Regions from separate parts of the Paenibacillus sp. SAF-068 genome, predicted to be linked through region 2. Evidence: riboswitches for the same ligand, from Rfam matches in the RefSeq annotation. Region 2 holds a riboswitch; the other holds the start of a gene.
What was found. A riboswitch is a leader RNA that binds a small molecule or an ion and turns the genes downstream of it on or off. The one in region 2 is predicted to bind glycine.

Region 1: it holds a riboswitch for glycine, as region 2 does, so the genes downstream of both, sdaAB (L-serine ammonia-lyase, iron-sulfur-dependent subunit beta) here and gcvT (glycine cleavage system aminomethyltransferase GcvT) in region 2, are expected to answer to the same signal.

The regions. Positions count from the first base shown of each region.
Region 1 covers NZ_JBQCJX010000005.1:142,991-152,774, forward strand. The annotation lists gene ACTHPG_RS23385 (HAMP domain-containing sensor histidine kinase) at 1-1,224, opposite strand, end outside; gene ACTHPG_RS23390 (response regulator transcription factor) at 1,281-1,964, opposite strand; gene ACTHPG_RS23395 (alpha-glycosidase) at 2,200-3,960, shown strand; gene sdaAA (L-serine ammonia-lyase, iron-sulfur-dependent, subunit alpha) at 4,133-5,110, opposite strand; gene sdaAB (L-serine ammonia-lyase, iron-sulfur-dependent subunit beta) at 5,100-5,789, opposite strand; glycine riboswitch at 5,903-6,038, opposite strand; glycine riboswitch at 6,043-6,167, opposite strand; gene ACTHPG_RS23410 (phosphotransferase enzyme family protein) at 6,487-7,464, opposite strand; gene pstB (phosphate ABC transporter ATP-binding protein PstB) at 7,700-8,455, opposite strand; gene pstA (phosphate ABC transporter permease PstA) at 8,468-9,355, opposite strand; gene pstC (phosphate ABC transporter permease subunit PstC) at 9,358-9,784, opposite strand, start outside.
Region 2 covers NZ_JBQCJX010000002.1:90,876-100,659, forward strand. The annotation lists gene ACTHPG_RS14460 (alpha/beta hydrolase family protein) at 1-725, shown strand, start outside; gene ACTHPG_RS14465 (ABC transporter substrate-binding protein) at 752-1,732, shown strand; gene ACTHPG_RS14470 (hypothetical protein) at 1,729-2,511, shown strand; gene gcvPB (aminomethyl-transferring glycine dehydrogenase subunit GcvPB) at 2,730-4,313, opposite strand; gene gcvPA (aminomethyl-transferring glycine dehydrogenase subunit GcvPA) at 4,310-5,665, opposite strand; gene gcvT (glycine cleavage system aminomethyltransferase GcvT) at 5,662-6,798, opposite strand; glycine riboswitch at 7,018-7,119, opposite strand; glycine riboswitch at 7,123-7,245, opposite strand; gene gcvH (glycine cleavage system protein GcvH) at 7,589-7,981, shown strand; gene ACTHPG_RS14495 (PTS mannitol transporter subunit IICB) at 8,401-9,784, shown strand, end outside.

The DNA.
Region 1 (9,784 bases), on a different contig from region 2:
CATGCCCTGTTCATCCATATGCCAGATCAGCGGTTCCTCTGGCAGATCAATATCAATTTCGAATTGCTCTTTCTCCCAGACCGGATACCATGCTGCCGCTGTTTCCCTGACAATCCGCAGCATATCTTTCTCTTCCAGCTTCAGCGTATATTTACCACTCGTGAGCAAATTATAGGATAACATGTTGTCAATGAGCCCGCCGAGGTCCTCCATCTTCGCTTCCATGCGATGTAATGAACGGTCACCTTGCTCGCTCAGCGCTTCCTTGTGCAACGCATGCATATGTCCACGAATCACCGTTAGCGGGGTGCGCAGATCGTGGGAAAGCCCCGCAATCAGACGTTTGCGCAATTGTTCTTCCTCACGCTCACGCTGGCGACTGTCGGACAGTTGATGAATCATCAGATTAAAGGATTCCTCCAGCTGACCGATTTCATCGGACCGGCGGATATCAACCGGAAGCGGAATGCCTTCCTTGCCCGGGGTCATCATCGCTGTCTGTAGACGAATAAGCCGTTTGCGAATACGTGCGAAGAAGAGAATCGACATGATGATGAAAATCATGAAGATGATGGTCATGACAATGCCGAGATACAGGAGCTCCATCGGCCAGTTACTCTGTGTCATTTGCAGAAGTGACCGCGGCACTTCAATGATTATGAATCCCTGTCCCTTGTCCTTTTCACCTCCGCCGATGTATGAAACTACGGTTAACGGATCTCGAAAGGAAGCTTCTTTCATGAATTGCACCGTGTTGCTCGCATTCCATATGGCCGGAATTCGAGTCTCTGCCGTTTGCCCGGAATCCAGTGACCATCTCAGTGTCTTGTCTGTCCCGCCATCCAGCGATGTGGAATCCAAAAACGTTACGTCTTCACCACCGAGAATAAAAAGGGTCTCACCGCTCGCATTCACACGATACATGGAAGATTTGGGATACGAGACATGTAATTGCTCCAACCGGGCTTTAATCTCCTCTTCTGAAGCACCATTCAGATTCTCCGCTTCACGCGACCAGAGGTTACTGATTCGGGTAACATCACCGTACGGCGCCACTTGGTTCGTATTCGTGTTATTCACTACGACTATGTATATAACGGATATGATCGGAAGAACGACGGGTACGAATAATACGGCCGCCAGAATCAGGATGATATATCTGGACATTAAGGAACGCCCGAAGCGTAGCTTGCCTTGCCCGGTTTGCGTATGCTTAGGATCCATGCGCGGTTCTCCTTTCCGCTCTTCCTTCATCGTCTTCCATGCTCTGAACCGTCGGATCATGGCTTCTTCACACGATATCCCACACCGCGGACCGTCTGAATAACGACCGGATTGGCCGGATCAAGCTCCAGCTTTTCGCGCAGATGTCGGATATGTACCATCAAGGTCTTGTCCCCGTCCAAGTAGGGCTCATTCCAGACAGCTTCATAGATCTGTTCTTTGGTTCGAATCATGCCCATATGTCGTAGCAGGTAGGCAAAGATATGGAACTGTTTTCCCGATAAAATAATCTCATCCCCCGTCTTCTCATTGACGATCCGGTTGTCCTTCTCATAGATGGAGAGATGATCCAGCTTCAGGGCAGTGTCGGAGGATACCGCTGTTCCCGCCTTCCGTAGTTGGACCTCAATCCGGGCAGCCAGTTCATCGGGGTGAAAAGGTTTCGTCACATAGTCATCGGCAAAATCGAGACCGTGCAACTTGTCGTCAATGGACGTTCTGGCCGAGAGCATGACAATAGGCACGGCTGGATGTTCTTTTTTCAATCGCTGACCCACCGTAAATCCATCCAGTCCGGGCAGCATGACATCCAGAATAATGAGTGAACAACCAACAGCAGCCTCAGCTGCACCTTCACCACTGCCGAGCCATACCACCTCATAACCGCGCTCCTCCAGATCAGCTCTGACCCAAGTTGCAATTTCCGTATCATCTTCAATGTATAACAGTTTGGTTTTCATCCAAATATTCGTTTCCTTTCCGCCCCCATTGGGTTAATGATATATCTGAGCACCATCATAAAAACAGTCTATAGCCTATAACCTATGGATTCCAAGTCTTGTTAAAACCATGTTAGAGTCCTTTACGGTTACCACACATTCCAATTATAGCTTATCCATTAACGTGGGGAATGTTATATCAAATCAAATCTACCAAGTACATATCAGTTCTACACCTGACGGGAGGAATTTCATTATGCTATTGGAAGCCATCTATCATCAACCCAAACGGAACTGGGCCTATGCCTATGACCAAGATACCATCCGTCTGCGCCTGCGCGCCAAAAAGAATGATCTGACCGAGGTACATGCCCTGACCGGAGACAAATATGCATGGGATGCTACCAAAGCGCTGGTCCCTTTAACGAAATTCACCTCTGACTCCATGTTCGATTACTACGAAGGTGAAGTGAAACCTCCCTACCATCGGTTGAAGTACTCTTTTCTGCTCAAAAGTGGAGATGAACAGATCTGGATGACCGAGACGGACTTCCAGGAAGAAGAACCGGACGATCCGGGTCGTATGTTCCAGTTCCCTTATATCCATGCGGGAGCTGTATTCACACCCCCTGCATGGGTTAAGGATGCCGTCTTCTATCAGATTTTCCCTGAACGATTCGCGAACGGCAACCCTGATATTAGTCCGGAACAGGTGGAACCGTGGGGCGGCGAGCCAACACCTTTCAATTTCTTCGGCGGTGACCTTCAAGGCGTGATCGACCATCTGGATTATATCAGTGATCTTGGCATTAATGCGATCTACTTCACACCCATCTTCGAAGCCACCACCAACCACAAATACGATACTGAAGACTACCTGCGGGTAGATCGGCATTTTGGTGACGCAGATACCGTGAAACGACTGGTCGAGCTGTGCCATGCACGTGGAATTCGCGTACTGCTGGATGCTGTGTTCAACCATTCCGGGAAGACTTTTGCGCCGTTTGTAGATGTGCAGAAGAATGGAGAACAATCCAAATACAAAGACTGGTTCCATGTACATGAATTCCCGCTCGACGTGAAGGAGGGCATTCCTACGTATGAGACCTTTGGATTCGAAGCGCACATGCCAAAGCTGAATACGGAGAATGCCGAGGTTAAGGACTATCTGCTGAAGGTTGCCGAGTACTGGATCAAGGAAGTGGGTGCGGACGGATGGCGGCTGGATGTCGCAGACGAAGTGGATGATGCCTTTTGGCGGGATTTCCGCCGCGTAGTCAAGGCTGCCAATCCGGAAGCCTACATTCTGGGCGAAGTATGGAACGAGTCTTCCGCCTGGCTGCAAGGCGACCAGTTCGATGCGTCCATGAACTATCCGTTTACCGATGCCGTGAATGCTTTCTTTGTGAAAAATACAATGCACTCCGAACAGTTCGCGAACTCCATCGGACGACAGTTGTCCCGTTATCCGCTTCAAGCCAGCGAAGTAGCATTCAATCTGCTGGACAGCCACGATACCCCGCGGCTGCTCACGCTGTGTGAAGGCGACCAGCGCAAGATGAAGCTGGCTGCGTTATTCCAGTTCAGTTACATGGGTACGCCGTGCATCTATTACGGAGACGAGATTGGCATGGACGGCGAGCATGATCCGGGCTGCCGTAAATGCATGGAATGGGATGAAGCGAAGCAGGACCGTGAGCTGTTCGACTTTTATCAGAAACTGATCTCCCTGCGTCATGCTCATCCTGCCCTGCGTGCAGAAGGCACCGTTCGTTTCCTTCAGGCTCGTCCTGATGGCAGCCAACTGGTATTAGAGCGGCAGAATGAAGAGGAACGCATTCTGGTTCTGTTCAATCGCTCGGAGGAGACGGCTATTGTCGAGCTGGAAGCTGGTGACGAGGAATGGACCGAGCTGTTTGGCGGAAACCATCGTACCGCCAAGGAAGATGGCGTGCTTGCCATTGAATTGCCCGCGTATGGATATGCCGTACTGAGTACGCCTGTGAGCCAGGACTAGATTCATTAAACACATATACCTGAGGTCATATATAAGCGAGTCCATCTTCGCATCATTTGGCGATATTAAACAAGCGTCCTGCAGAACCCGGATTCGGGTTCGCGGACGCTTGTTTTTATATCGCGGTTATACATCAAAATGTCACGTTATATTTCGGTGGCCCCGGTTCAGATCAAACCCGAGGGTCGGTGTCCACTTGAGCATGGTCCGCCCCAATTCCAGTTGTCTCAGAATCCGTTGGCTTCGACTCCGTATCAGGCTCTGCACGCTTGGCCTTCGGTTTAGCCAGCTTTTGCATCATTTTACGACCGGTTGGTGTTTGGGCCAGTCCGCCCTGGGCCGTCTCCCGGTGGCGGCTCGGCATCGCACTGCCTACTTCCAGCATGACGTCGATAACTTCATCTGACGGAATGGCACTACGCACTCCGGCCAGGGCCATGTCGGCTGCAGCCAGCGCCGTAACTGCACCCAGTCCGTTACGGACGATGCACGGAATTTCGACGAGACCTGCGACCGGATCGCAGATGAGACCGAGTGTATTTTTTAACGCCAAGCCTACGGCATGAACGACCTGTTCCGGTGTGCCTCCACGCAGTTCAACCATGGCACCCGCAGCCATGCCAATCGCTGAACCCACTTCCGCCTGACAACCCCCTTCGGCCCCGGAGATAAATGAATTGTTCGCAATAACATAACCAACTGCGCCTGCACAGAACAACCCGTTCACCAAATGTTCGTCCGTCCAGCCAAATCGCTCCTGTGAGCTAATAAACACACCAGGGATAATGCCGCAGGAACCGGCTGTTGGTGTTGCTACAATGCGGCCCATGGAGGCATTCACTTCAGATACACACAGGGCGTATGCCATGGCAAGTGCGGAAGCATCCCCTGAGCAAGTCTCACCCTTGCGAATGTAATCGGCCATTTTTTTACCGTCTCCACCCGTTAATCCACTGCGTGATGTGGTATCTTCCGTTAACCCTTTACGTACCGCTTCCTTCATTACCTGATAATATTCAGACATCTGCTTCACAACATCCGCTTCCGGTGTATTGGTCTCCTGAACCTGCTCCTCAATCATCAGCTGAGCAATCGTTTTGGATTCCGCTGTGCAGATCGTATTCAGCTCGTGCAAATGTTTAAATCGCATTCGAATCAACCCCTCTCTTCAAATCGATAACACGAATGTCCAGCACATGGTCCAGCTCCTTTAGACGTTGGAGCATCTCAGGATTAGGCGCCCCATCCATTTCCATCGCGGTCAGCGCTTCGCCATCACGGGCTTTCCGATCCACCTGCATATACCCGATGTTAACCCCCGATGAACTAATTGTGGATGTTACTGACGCAAGTACCCCTGCCTTGTCTGCATGTCGCAGAACGAGTGTCGGAAACTCACCACTAATCTGAACACGAAAATCATTCATCGCATGCACCGATACACTTCCACCACCAATAGAAGCACCAATCAAGGAGCAGGCACGTTCTCCGTGCCACAATTCGATTTTGACGGTATTCGGATGAGGAGCAGGCAGACCACTTGTATAAAATTCAACATCCATGTCCGCTTCTTCTGCGTATTGCTCTGCATCCGGGATACGCGGATCGTCTGTAACATAATCCAGCAGACCACCGATCAGTGCCAGATCTGTTCCGTGCCCCTGATACGTATCAGCAAATGAACCGTAAAGCGTCAGCCGGGCACGTTCAGGCGTACAACCTAACCACTGACGAGCAATTCTTCCCAGCCTTGCTGCTCCAGCTGTATGTGAACTTGAAGGCCCCGTCATCGACGGGCCAATAATTGAAAAAACATCTTTAAATCGCACCTTGTAACCCTCCAATTGTATTCGTCATTTCCATCCAGGATCACATTCCATAATGTTCCTTAATTACTGAATGATGACATCAAAAAAGGACAGAAGAAGGCCTCAGGCCCTCTCTCTGTCCTCGATACCTGAGAGTTTCATGATCAGCAGCGTCCAAGGACGAGGTGAACGGCCTGCAATTACAGGCAAGATCACCAACCTGACTGATCATATACCCCTTGGGTGGCGCAGTTCGCGCACTCTCCAGAGTTGCGTCCAACGATGGTACATTTACCTGAGAGATTAACCACTGCGCCGGGTGCGCAGCAGCTTGCTCCTTCGGTGCCTGAACATTAGCCATTGTGCTCGGCTATCCCAGGTCTCTCCCGCTCGTTATCATCCGCTGTATGGAACCATTCTGAGCTTATGTCAGAACAGTAGTGGAAGTCGTTCATTTCTTCTCATTAAGATTAATCGACCGGAAGATCAGTGTCAACAAACTTAACGATTTCTTTGGGTGTATTTCCTTCATTTCGCATAGAATCGATGAAAACCAGAATATTTTGTCAACTTTCATCACATTATTACGTTAAAAATATCGTATATATACAGCTCACACTTCATTATCCTTCCATCGATGAGTGCTTACTGCTATTTTATGATATTGTCCATGAACTGTTCGGGTGTTCAGGCAACCCATGCACATCCGGATTACAATTTACAGTTCGTAGAAGATGCTCTTGTTCTGTACATAAGGTCTGCAATACTTGCTGCATAGCTTCGGCATACGATCTTTCATCCATTCGTGCCTCGACTCGTTCGCCATCTGAAAGGCATAATACCCCAGTGTAAAGATCAACATGAACCCTTCCATCAGCCGGATATCTCGCTCTGTTAGCGGTGCGGTTTGTTTCGTGTATCCAGATAAGAATATGTCACGTTCCTCCCGATTGAACATAAGCGCTGCCCCACCGGCATCGAACAGATAATAACCGTAACCGTGTAGACAAAAATCAATCATGGAAATCCCCTGACCCGTGATCAGCAGATTGTTGCGCGTAATATCCCCATGAATGATCCCCCATGTCTCCGCGTGCTGTGGGTACGTTGCTAGCTGCTTATTAATGTTCTCAAACGTCTCACGAAGCAGATCGAAGTCTTCCGTTGTAAAAATCCCCAATCGGACACCTTCCTCCAGCTGTCCTAGCATGATCAAGTTCTCATGGATATTGCCATAAGCCGGCCGTGCCTTTGTTCGATCTTTCTGTTGCTGTATACGCCCATGTTGATGCAGTGTCTGCAGTTGAACACCCAAGTCCATAATCTGCTCTGTTGTCAGCCGTTCTCCCTGCTGAATGTCCCTACCTTCAATCCACTCCAATACTGTACAGCAAATCTCTTTCCCTTCCTCACTTCTCCATACCGTGACCCAATCTCCCGATAGATTGCGTACCGGATGTTGTACGCGCAATGCTGTCGTTGCATTTAACTCATGAAGCAGGTTCATCTCTGCCTCCAGTGCAGGAGGGGTATGCTGAATGCCCGTCATACTTGCATATGCGGCTTGATGAATACGTAGCAGATACTTCTGCCCATTTGCTTCATCAACGACATGATACGTCAGATTCTCATTGTGGCGAATATAGGAAACGACAGGTTTCTCCATGTTATAGTTCTTAATGATCTGAGCTGCCATATGGTCGTAAGACCTCTGATCCGTAGTGATTATCAACATCTCCTTCGGAGTTATGTAAACGCTATCTTTGCACTGAATATCGTAGCATACTAGCTTTACACGCAGCAAACTCTTTCAGAATTAAATTAAAAAAGCACAACCCCCGAACAACCGTCCAGGCATTGCGCTTTCTTTTTTTCTCTATTTATCTCTTAATCTCTCTGTCTGTTGCTCTATGTGACACTCCATGATCCAATTAACCAAAACGGCCCATAATGTATTCTTGGGTCAGACGATTGTCCGGGTTCGTGAAAATATGTTCTGTATCCCCGTGCTCAATCATGCTTCCCAGATAGAAGTAAGCTGTATAATCCGAGATACGTGCTGCCTGCTGCATGTTATGGGTAACAATAACAATCCGCAGTTCCTTCTTGAGCTCGGTAATCAACTCTTCAACTTTACCGGTAGATACCGGGTCAAGTGCAGATGCAGGCTCATCGAGCAGCAGAATCTGCGGATCAACAGACAGGGCGCGGGCGATACATAAACGCTGCTGTTGTCCACCCGAGAGAGACAGAGCTGACTCGTTCAGTCTGTCTTTCACTTCGTCCCAGAGTGCTGCACGACGCAAGCTTTTTTCCACAATTTCATCCAGTGCCTTCTTACTCTTCGTACCACGGTAGCGGGGGCCAAACGCGATATTGTTGTAGATGGACTTATGAAAAGGATTCGGCTTCTGCCACACCATGCCAATCTTCTGGCGAAGCTTGATTACATCGGTTCCAGGCTCATTCAGATCGTTACCGTCCATCCAGATATGTCCCTCTGTACGGGAACCGGCAATCTCGTCGTTCATCCGGTTAAGTGACCGAAGGAACGTGGATTTACCGCAACCAGACGGTCCAATAAGAGCCGTTACGCTTGCTTCAGGAAACGTCAGGCTGATCTGTTTAACCGCCTGAAAATGTCCATAATATATGCTTAACTGTTCCGTACCAAAAGGTATGGCCATGTTGGTTCCTCCTTATTTCGAAGCTGTCATGCGGCGGAATACAACCCGACCGATCCAGCGTGCACTTAGATTGAACGCCAGCACGAGAATGACAAGCACGGCGGATGCCCCTGCTGCCACTTCTTTGGAATCTGGCCCAATGCCTTCACTATTCACTTTCCAGATATGAACAGCAAGTGTCTCTGCCGGACGGAAAGGATTAAGCGGTGATCTTGGACTCGTCGGATTCCAGTCTGTAAAGTCTAATGGCGGACTACTCATACCTGCGGTGAACATCAGCGCGGCTGCTTCACCAAAGATCCGGCCCGATGCCAGGATCGTACCCGTAATCAAGCTCGGCAATGCCACGGGCAGCAGAATGGAAGTGATAATTTTCCACTTGGACAGTCCAAGCGCCAGACCGGCTTCCTTCTGTTCCTTCGGAACAGCTCGGAACGCCTGCTCCGTTGTCCGCACCATCAGTGGCAAGTTAAAGATTGCCAGAGCCAAGGCACCCGAGATCAGGGAGAAGCCAAGACCAAATTGATTTACTAGCAATAAGAGACCAAACAAACCGATAACGATGGACGGGAATGATGACAACACTTCAACGACCAGACGAATGAAGCTGGTAATCTTGCCCGGTTTGGCGTATTCCGCCATGTAAATTCCGCCGCCCCATCCAAGTGGAATGGTAACGATCAATGTCAGGATAAGCAAGAATACCGAGTTAAAGAGCTGTGGACCAATCCCGCCGCCACCCTTGAGCAACTGTGGTGCGCTCGTCAGGAAGTTCCAGCTGATATGTCCAATACCTCTATACATGATGAATCCAAGCAGGCCGAGCAATAACATAACAATGAACAGGGCCAATACAACGATAACGGAGGTTGCAATTTTATCTACCGTCTTTGCCTTCATTTTCATACCCGGTTTCTCCTTTCAAGCAGGCGAACCAGAATGACGAAGACAAATGTCATCACCAACAGGACAAGCGCCATACTCCACAGTGCATTGTTATGAACGGAACCCATCGTGGTGTTACCCATGCTGAGTGTAATTACACTTGTTAATGTTGAAGCCGATTCGAGCAAGGATGTCGGAACATGCGGTGCATTACCGATAACCATCTGTACAGCAAGTGCTTCACCAAAAGCACGAGCCATACCGAGCACGACACCTGTCAACAACGCTGGTAAGGTCGTTGGAATAATGACACGGTAGATGGTTTGCCAGCGAGTGGCCCCCAGTGCGTAGGAGGATTCACGCAATCCTTTTGGCAACGCGGACAACGCATCTGCCATAATACTTGTCACCGTAGGAAGAATCATGACCGCGAGAACAAGACAT
Region 2 (9,784 bases):
GCTCCTTCAAAGGGGTGGATAAACATCGAGTAGGCATAACCGGAATTTCCTGGGGAGGGATCATCACAAGTTTGGTAGCAGGACTGGATACTAGGCTTTCTTTTGCCATGCCTGTTTATGGATGTGGGTATTTATATGAACCAGGTTCCTATTATGGAATGGGCTTTGCTTCTATGCCGGAGGTAGATGCTGAACGTATTCGTTTATTATGGGATCCCTCTACTTACCTCTCCGGGAGTCGACTACCGATGTTGTGGCTTAACGGGAGTAATGATACACATTTTCCGCTATCCATTTTCAACAAGTCCTATGAAGAGCATCTCAACTGTTACCCGATTAACAGACATAGCAGATTAAGTCTTCATCCGGGTCTTGGGCATTCATACAAGGATGCATGGACATGCAGTGAGGTCTATGCATTTGCTGATAGTATCGCTAAGGGGGGACCGGCACTTACTGAGATACGTGGAGAACAGTTCGAGGGTGATTGGTTCAGCGTACATTATGCCTCATCCGTTCCGATTCTGGAAGCTACGTTGTATTGGTGTAAGGACGATAGGGATTGGAGGATTACCAAATGGGAGACGATCCCCGCATCGTTGGATGCAATAAACAACAAAGCAATGATACGTCTTCCAAAGCATGCTGTTTCGTTCTTTGTGAATATGAGAAATGAAAAGGGCTGGATTACGAGTACACGCGTCATGAAAATAAGAAAAGAATAACCAATGAATAAGGGGATTTGTATAAAATGAAACGACGGAATCAACGCAATTTAACTATAACCGCAGTTTTGCTTGCAATGCTAGTTCTGATCGTGGCCTGTGGCAACGAAGTCAAACCAGGTGTGTCTGCCGAGGAACCAGCGCCACAGGAACAATCTGCATCTAATGATACTAATGATGCTACTTTTACATTTAAGGATACAACCGGAGAGCAGACGTTATCTCAAGAACCGGTGAATATCGCTTCAACAGTGACATATTTGACGGATCACCTGATCGCGCTTGGTATGACACCGAAAGCCACGGTGAAGTCACAAAACGAAGATTTCCCGTTATATTTGAAACCTTTCTTGAATAATGTGGAGATCATTGGTGAACAAGGTAAAGTTAGTGCCGAGAAATTGCTATCTCTTGGGCCAGATCTAATTATGACGGATACGAACAGCGAAGAGCAGTACGAGAGTTACGCCAAGATTGCTCCAACGGCGATGCTGGAGAATGGGTATGTAGCACCTGACTGGCAGACGGCATTTCGCGCAACTGCTGCTTCGTTTGGTCTGAACGATAAAGCTGAGGAAGTAATCACTGCCTATGAAAAAGAGAAAGCGGAGGCGATCCAGAACGTACACGCCAAAGCGGAAGGTAAGACACTTATGGTATTGCGTATCAGAAATGATGTTCGTTACTACGGAGATATGGATTATAGATGGCTTTACGACGATTTTGGCTTCTCCAGACCGGATGTTTTCCCGGAGACAAGTGCAGAAAGTCGGTATGAGGTGCTATCGAATGAAAAACTGCCAGAGATTAATCCGGATTACATCATCCTGATCAATGATAATGACGAAATCTATAATAATCTGGAGAGTCTTGGAATTTGGAAAAATATGAAGGCCGTGAAGAATAATCAGGTATTCCAGGTGGCGTCGGATTCATGGTTTGGTGGTTACGGACCTAATGCGGCGACTTCCATGCTGGATGACCTGACTCGTTTGTTCGGTCAATGATGCGCGAGGGGATACGTGAGGAACTGAGGGTCCACTTTAATCTTGTAGACAAACTGCATGGTGTGCCTGTTGCATCCTTATATGGCGATTCTATTCTGGACCCGGAGAAAATGAGCAGCTTCTTGTCCACCTACCAACAGTTAATCGAGGGGCATGACCAAACGGTCGCCGCAGCCTATTTCACCAGTTGGTTTGGAAGTGTAGCAGCTGCACTGCAATATATCGTCACGGTGTATGATGCAGCTCCCAATCTCTCGCTTGCCAATCTCAATGTACATTTGATGCAGGAAAAGGGATATACGCGAATTACTTTTCAACTTGAAAAACTGGAGGTTGACCTCGCTCCGAATGATTCGGAAGGAAGAAGCGTCTGGATTGAAGCAGAATTCAACCGTTTCTACAGTCGGACTGCACGTCCTTTAATAGAGTGTTTGTCCTACGTTTCGGGGTTGCATGTCAGCATGTTGTGGGGGCAGTTGCCAACGGCTTTGGAAAACTACAGGGAGAACATCTGTGAAGCATTTCAGCACGAAGAAGCTGTCATGCGCAAGTTAACTGCTGTTGAACATGTTATGCAAAATGTGCTGACTCCTAATGTGTTTGGGCTGGGAAAGAATCCGCTATGTGTCAGAACTCGCATGATTGATCATCCCCTGGAACCATCGAAGAGACTTGCGATCAAAAATGTATGTTGTCTTCAATACTTACGGCAAGGTCGATCCTATTGTTACACTTGTCCGCGTTTGGGGAAGAAGGAACGGGCTAATTGGAAGTCTTAGACTGAAAGAATACAGGACAGTGATAGGGGCCTAATCGGAGAAGAAAAAATAACAGCCGCGCTTCTGCGTGGCTGTTATTTTTTAAAACGGATAACTAATGTAAATGTTCCCTGTACTTCGTAATTATTTCACCCACCAGGCGGATACCGTACAGATACGAATGGTATGCTCAGGAAGGGATATTGTAGGAGCACTACGTATACAGGTTATTACTTGGTTTAACTGCAAGCGCAGTTCAGTACAGGTTTGCGGGCAGCAGTGGTCTCATCCAGACGAGTCACCGGTGTGCCATAAGGTGCGTTGAGTACCAATTCAGGTGTCTCTTCCGCTTCTTTGGCAATCCGTATCATCGTATCAATGAACCCATCCAGCGTTTCCTTGCTTTCAGTTTCCGTTGGCTCGATCATGATGCATTCCTCCACATTGAGCGGGAAGTATACCGTAGGCGGATGATATCCAAAATCAAGTAATCGTTTGGCAACATCCAGTGTACGCACACCATATTGCTTCAGTCCCCGACCCGACATGACAAATTCATGTTTGCATACACCTGGATACGGAATCTCATAGTAAGGTGCAAGACGGGCCATCATATAGTTGGCATTCAGTACCGCACACTCCGATACACGACGCAAACCTTCTGGTCCATAGGTGCGAATGTAGGCATATGCACGTACCAGGATACCGAAGTTTCCGTAGTAGGCTTTGACCCGACCAATCGATTGATCACCTTCACGATCAAATGCATACATACCATCTTCATTCTTGATCACCATTGGTTTAGGCAGGAACGGAATCAGACGGCTCTTCACGCCAACGGGTCCTGCACCTGGTCCACCACCGCCATGAGGCGTACTCATCGTTTTGTGCAAGTTCAGATGCACCACGTCAAAGCCCATATCACCCGGACGCGTAATGCCCATAATGGCATTGGAATTGGCTCCATCGTAATACAACAAGCCACCAGCCTGATGCACGATGGATGCAATCTCCTGAATATCTTTCTCGAACAGACCAAGTGTATTCGGGTTGGTTAGCATCAGTGCTGCCGTATCCGAACCAACAGCTGCTCGCAGTGCATCGAGATCCACCAATCCATCTGCGCGCGATGGAATCGTCACCGTTTCGAATCCTGCAACCGTTGCACTTGCAGGGTTGGTCCCGTGAGATGAATCGGGCACGATGACTTTGGTACGTTGTTCACCACGACCTTCGTGGTAGGCACGAATCATCATAAGTCCGGTCCATTCCCCATGGGCACCAGCGGCTGGTTGCAGGGTTACCGCATCCATACCTGTCAGCCCTGCAAGGTCGTTTTGCAATGTATATAACAGTTCAAGTGCACCTTGAATGCTGGATTCATGCTGATAAGGGTGGATTTTGGCGAAGCCATTGTAACGTGCAACATCCTCATTAATCTTCGGATTGTATTTCATCGTACAAGAACCCAGCGGATAGAATCCGTTATCTACGCCGAAGTTGCGACGGGACAGCGCAGTATAGTGTCTGATAACATCTACCTCAAATACTTCAGGCAGTGCCGCTGCTTCCGAACGGAGCATTTCCCGGGGAATCAACGTGTCAACAGCCTGACGAGGAACGTCACATTCCGGCAGGGAATAAGCGACGCGTCCAGGACTGCTGAGTTCAAAGATCAATGATTGTTCCGGAGCAGGAGATAAGGACTGTGCGCTGAATGTTGTAGCTGTCTCAGATTGAGCCGTAGTGGAGACAGAGGCGCCCATTTCGGATTGTCCTTGTACCGTTGTTGTCGTTGTCGTTGTCGTCGTTTCCTGAGTCACAGCGATCCCTCCAATGCTCGTGCGAATTCGTCGATCTCTTCCTTACTGCGTCGTTCGGTAACAGCAATCAGCATATGTCCGGCAAGCTCCGGATAATCACGTTCAAGCTCATAGCCACCGATAAAGCCCGCATCCAGCAGTTTCAATTGAAGGGCATCCACGTCGGTTCCTTCAGGCAGCTTAATCACAAATTCATTGAATGTTGGGGCATTAAACGTTAGGCTAACGCCGGGAATCGCAGTTAATGTATTCAGGGTGTAATGACTCTTTAGCAGATTCAGATCTGCGACATCAATCATGCCTTGTTTACCCATAATGGACATATAGACAGATGCGCTGAGCGCAAGCAAAGCCTGGTTGGAACATATATTGGATGTCGCCTTTTCGCGGCGAATGTGCTGTTCACGCGCTTGCAATGTCAGTACAAAACCGCGCTTGCCGTTGCGATCCGTAGTCTGGCCTACAATTCGACCAGGAATTCGGCGCATATGAGGCTGGGATACGGCGAAATATCCGCATGTCGGGCCGCCAAGTGAAGCGGCGATACCAAGGGGTTGCGCATCGCCAACAACGATGTCGGCACCCAGCTTGCCTGGGGCTTCCAGCAGACCCAGCGATAGCGGGTTGGCACTCACGACGAGCAGACCCTTGTGCGCATGCACGAGGTCAGCGGCTTGCTTTACATTTTCTACGGCACCAAAGAAGTTCGGACTCTGAATCATGACAGCAGCGGTATCATCCGATATGGCGGCTTGCAGGGCATCCCAGTCAGTGACTCCATCCTTATAGCCGATCTCGACAATCTCCAAACGGAGTCCATGCGCATAGGCCTGCAATACCTGACGGGCTTCCGGATGAACGGTACGGGATACGATCAGCTGTTTGCGACGAGTTGCCGCTGCGGCCAGATTGCCTGCTTCTGCAAAGGCAGTTGCGCCGTCATACATGCTGGCATTGGCTACAGCCATACCGGTTAATTCACAGATGTAAGACTGAAATTCGAAAATCGCCTGAAGTTCACCTTGGCTGATCTCAGGCTGATAAGGTGTGTAGGCAGTGTAGAACTCCGAACGTGAAATGACATGATTAATGACCGAAGGGACATGATGATCGTATATGCCTGCACCGAGGAAGCTGGCGTGTGTTTCAAAATTGGCATTGGCGCCAGCCTGTTTGGACATGTGACGTGTCAGTGCATATTCATCAAGTTTCGAGGATACGGGCAGCTCACCCTGATAACGAATCTCTTGGGGAATGTCCTGAAACAGTTCCTCCATCGTATCCACACCGATGGTTGCGAGCATGGCGCTCTGATCTTGCTCGGTCATGGGAATGTAACGGTGCTTGCTCATGCTTGATCAGCTCCTTGAGTAGGTGTCTTTGACGTACGTGTCCGTTTGTGAAAAGGGGTCTTTACGACCTCGGCTTTCAGTTTCTTACCGCGGATCTCAATCTCAAGCGGGGTCCCCAGCGCAGCATAACGGCTGTCGATGAGGGCAAGCCCCAGATTACGCTTCAATGTAGGGGATTGCGTACCTGTCGTCACTTCGCCAATCTGAACGCCTTCAGCGTAAATCGGATAGTGGGGGCGGGGAATGCCACGCTCCAGCACTTCGATGCCGACCAGTTTGCGGGCGGGACCGTCATTTTTTTGCTGTAACAAAGCTTCGTGTCCGATAAAGGGTCCAGCATTCAGCTTCACAAACATGCCAACACCAGCTTCAAGCGGAGAGATGGTTGCCGACAATTCCTGTCCATATAGAGGAAGCTTCGCTTCAAAGCGCAGTGTATCCCGGGCACCAAGTCCGGTTGGCACCAGCCCATGACCTTCACCGGCTTTCATTAATCCATTCCACACTACAGCAGCCTGATCTGCTGGAACATATAGTTCAAAGCCGTCTTCACCGGTATAACCCGTACGGGACAACAGCAACTTTACACCACATACTTCGGCATTCTGCACAAAACGAAACGGTTCAATGGAGCTTACATCTGTATCTGTAACTTTTCCGATAATATCTACAGCCAGTGGACCTTGCAGGGCGAGGAGCGCTGTCTGCTCCGAATCGTTGGTCATGCTTACGCCAGGGATCAGGTGCTCTTGCAGCCATGCCCAATCCTTGTCGATGTTGGAGGCGTTAACGACGAGCATATAATGCTGATCTTCCAACTTATACACGAGCAGATCGTCAACCACACCGCCATCTGGATAACACATCAGGGTATATTGGGCTTGACCCGGAACCAGCGTGGTCACATCATTGGTCATCATTTGTTGCAAAAATGTTTCAGCCTGCTCACCCTGTACCGTGAATTCGCCCATATGGGATACATCGAACAGTCCGGCACGCTCACGCACCGCTTCATGTTCTTTCTGGATTCCGCTGAATTGCACCGGAAGCTCCCAGCCTCCAAAATCAATGCACCGTACGCCTTCATATTGCTGATATAGTGAAAAGAGTGGTGTTCTTAGCAAATCGGACATCCAATCACCTCGTCATGGGCCGTCAAAAACGGCCGAATATACAATCGTGGATCAATGAACCAGGTTATTTTTTTAATTTTCAGCTAGAAGTCATTCGTAGATAAGTATGGTAAGGCAGCTATGGCAGCGCCGATTGGAATCCTGTTTTTCGTTTTTTGGGAAAAAGGAAAAGGACAGGCCAAAGAATCGGCATGCCAAGTAGCACGCTGCATTCTAAGGCTCTGTCCCTTGTACCTGAGAGTTACCCCGCCGCATTAGTAAAGCAGGTTTCCCCTTGGGTGATCATGACGCCCGCACAGGGCGAATAGATGCTCTCCAGAGTTGCGTCCCGTAAAAGTCCTTTTGCCTGAGAGATTCACCCCCGCTTATCGGTGGTTTACTCCTTCGGCGTTACCTCATGTACATCCCGAACCGGGTGGTATGGGTAATCTCTCCCTTTACATTCATCCGCGGGTATAACATAGTCCAATAAACACAATTACTCCTCTCATTAAAACGTGAATCCACTACCGATGTCAAGAACGATATCATAGATAATGATTAAAAACCGAATGTTTATTTTGAATTTTATTTTATCGTTCGTGTATTTAAAAAGGTTACGCTTACTATTCTAATATTCACCAGTATATGTAGAAAGAGTGTATTCAGGTTACGGTTTGAGGAGGCCAATATCAAATAAATTGTGAGGTATCTTGACATTTGATTCAAAAATATCATACGCTATGTTCTGGGAAAAAGGTTAAGGCCAAAGAACGCATGCACTCATTAATGAAAAGCGAGGCGGATATCGATGAGCGAATTGAAAAGTGATTTCCTGTACAGTGAAGAGCACGAATGGGTGCAAACCGTAGGGGAGGATACTGTACGTATTGGCATTACCGAGTTCGCGCAGCATCAGCTGGGTGACATTGTGTTTGTGGAATTGCCTGACCTTGAATCCAATGTAAAAGCAGAAGACAGCATTGGAACGATCGAATCGGTCAAAACGGTGTCGGACTTGTTCTCTCCCGTCACAGGTTCAATTATTGCAGTCAATGATTCATTGCAAGATTCACCTGAACTTGTGAACAGTTCTCCTTACGAGGAAGGCTGGATGATTGAGATTCGTGTTGAGGGAGATCTGACAGCAGCTTTATCTTCATTGATGAATGCAGAAGCGTATCGTAAACATACGGAAGAATAGGATCTACGAACTTGTACTTATTGACATATATTTTATAACAAAATAAAATGAGCTTTATATTGTTTTGACCTGTGTGAGCCTGATGCTTGCACAGGTTTTTTGTGCTTTCCAAGAATGATTTTGATTGAGAATTCAAGCAAATTGTGGATGTAAGTCCTCTGATTGGATCAAGCTATAGGGTAGGATATGATATTGGGAATGACAAATGTCATAGGCAATAAAATCCTTGTGTACCAATGGTTTCAGCGATTATGCATCAATAAAAGCGATTACATAACCTAATGTTGTCATCATTGTTCATGACGAAAGTACGCTTTCATTTCATTGAATAGAAGAGCATTCTCGCTTAGGATTACAGCAGGGGAGAAATGATACCCCTTTCATAAATCATAATCACTTGATCCAAGGAGGATAATACAATGAGTAATTTGGACCAATCGTCCAATTCCAAAGGTGGGCTACGGGTAGGTGTGCAGCGTTTTGGCCGATTCCTGAGCGGTATGGTCATGCCGAATATGGGTGCATTTATCGCCTGGGGATTAATTACGGCTATGTTTATTAAAACAGGCTGGTTCCCTAATGAGACGCTTGAACAGCTAGTCGATCCGATGATCAAATATTTGCTGCCACTGTTGATTGGTTACACCGGGGGTACGATGGTGCATGGTCAGCGTGGTGGTGTCGTGGGTGCCATTATGACCATTGGGGTCATCGTGGGCAGTGATATTCCGATGTTCCTCGGTGCCATGATTGCCGGACCACTGGCAGCATGGATCATCAAAAAGTTCGATAAATCCATTGAAGGTAAAGTTAGAGCCGGATTCGAAATGTTGGTTAATAACTTCTCAGCCGGTATTATTGGCGGGATCCTGGGGATTTTTGCTCTACTGGGTATTGGGCCAGCTGTAGAAGCGATTAGCAAAGTATTGTCTGCCGGGGTGCAAGGTCTGATGAATCTGGGCTTGCTACCGCTGGTCAACCTGATTATCGAACCAGGTAAAGTATTGTTCCTGAACAATGCAATCAACCACGGTATTCTGACCCCGATTGCAACCGATCAGGCAAGAGAATTAGGACAATCTGTTCTATACATGCTTGAATCCAACCCGGGTCCGGGACTTGGTATCTTGCTTGCTTACTGTTTCTTCGGACGCGGAATGGCCAAATCTTCTGCACCGGGTGCCGTTATCATTCATTTCTTCGGGGGAATTCATGAGATCTACTTCCCTTACATTCTGATGAGACCGATTCTGATTCTTGCCGCAATTGCGGGTGGCGTCGCAGGTACATTAACATTCATGCTCACTGGAGCAGGACTTGTTTCAGCACCATCACCGGGTAGTATTATCGCGTATTTCCTCTTAACACCAAAAGGTGGATACCTGCCGATGCTTGCAGGAGTGCTTGTAGCAGCCGTCGTTTCTTTCCTGGTTGCAGCAGTGTTGCTGAAAACAGGTAAACAAAAGGACGAAGATCTGGAGTCTGCATCCAGTCGGATGAAAGACATGAAGAGTCAAGGAACCGTGCCAAACGCTGGCATTACGGCTAATAATCATCGTGAAGCAGACAGAGCCGGGGATATCGCTTCTTCTACATTGAAAACAGATGTGAAGAAGATTGTTTTCTCCTGTGATGCAGGCATGGGGTCGAGTGCCATGGGCGCTTCCATTCTACGCAAGAAGATGAAGGCAGAGGGGATTGACGTTACGGTAACCAATACGGCTATCAGTGATATCCCGCCGGATGCAGATGTGGTAATCACACAACAAATATTAACGGATCGTGCCCGCTCCGTTGCGCCGA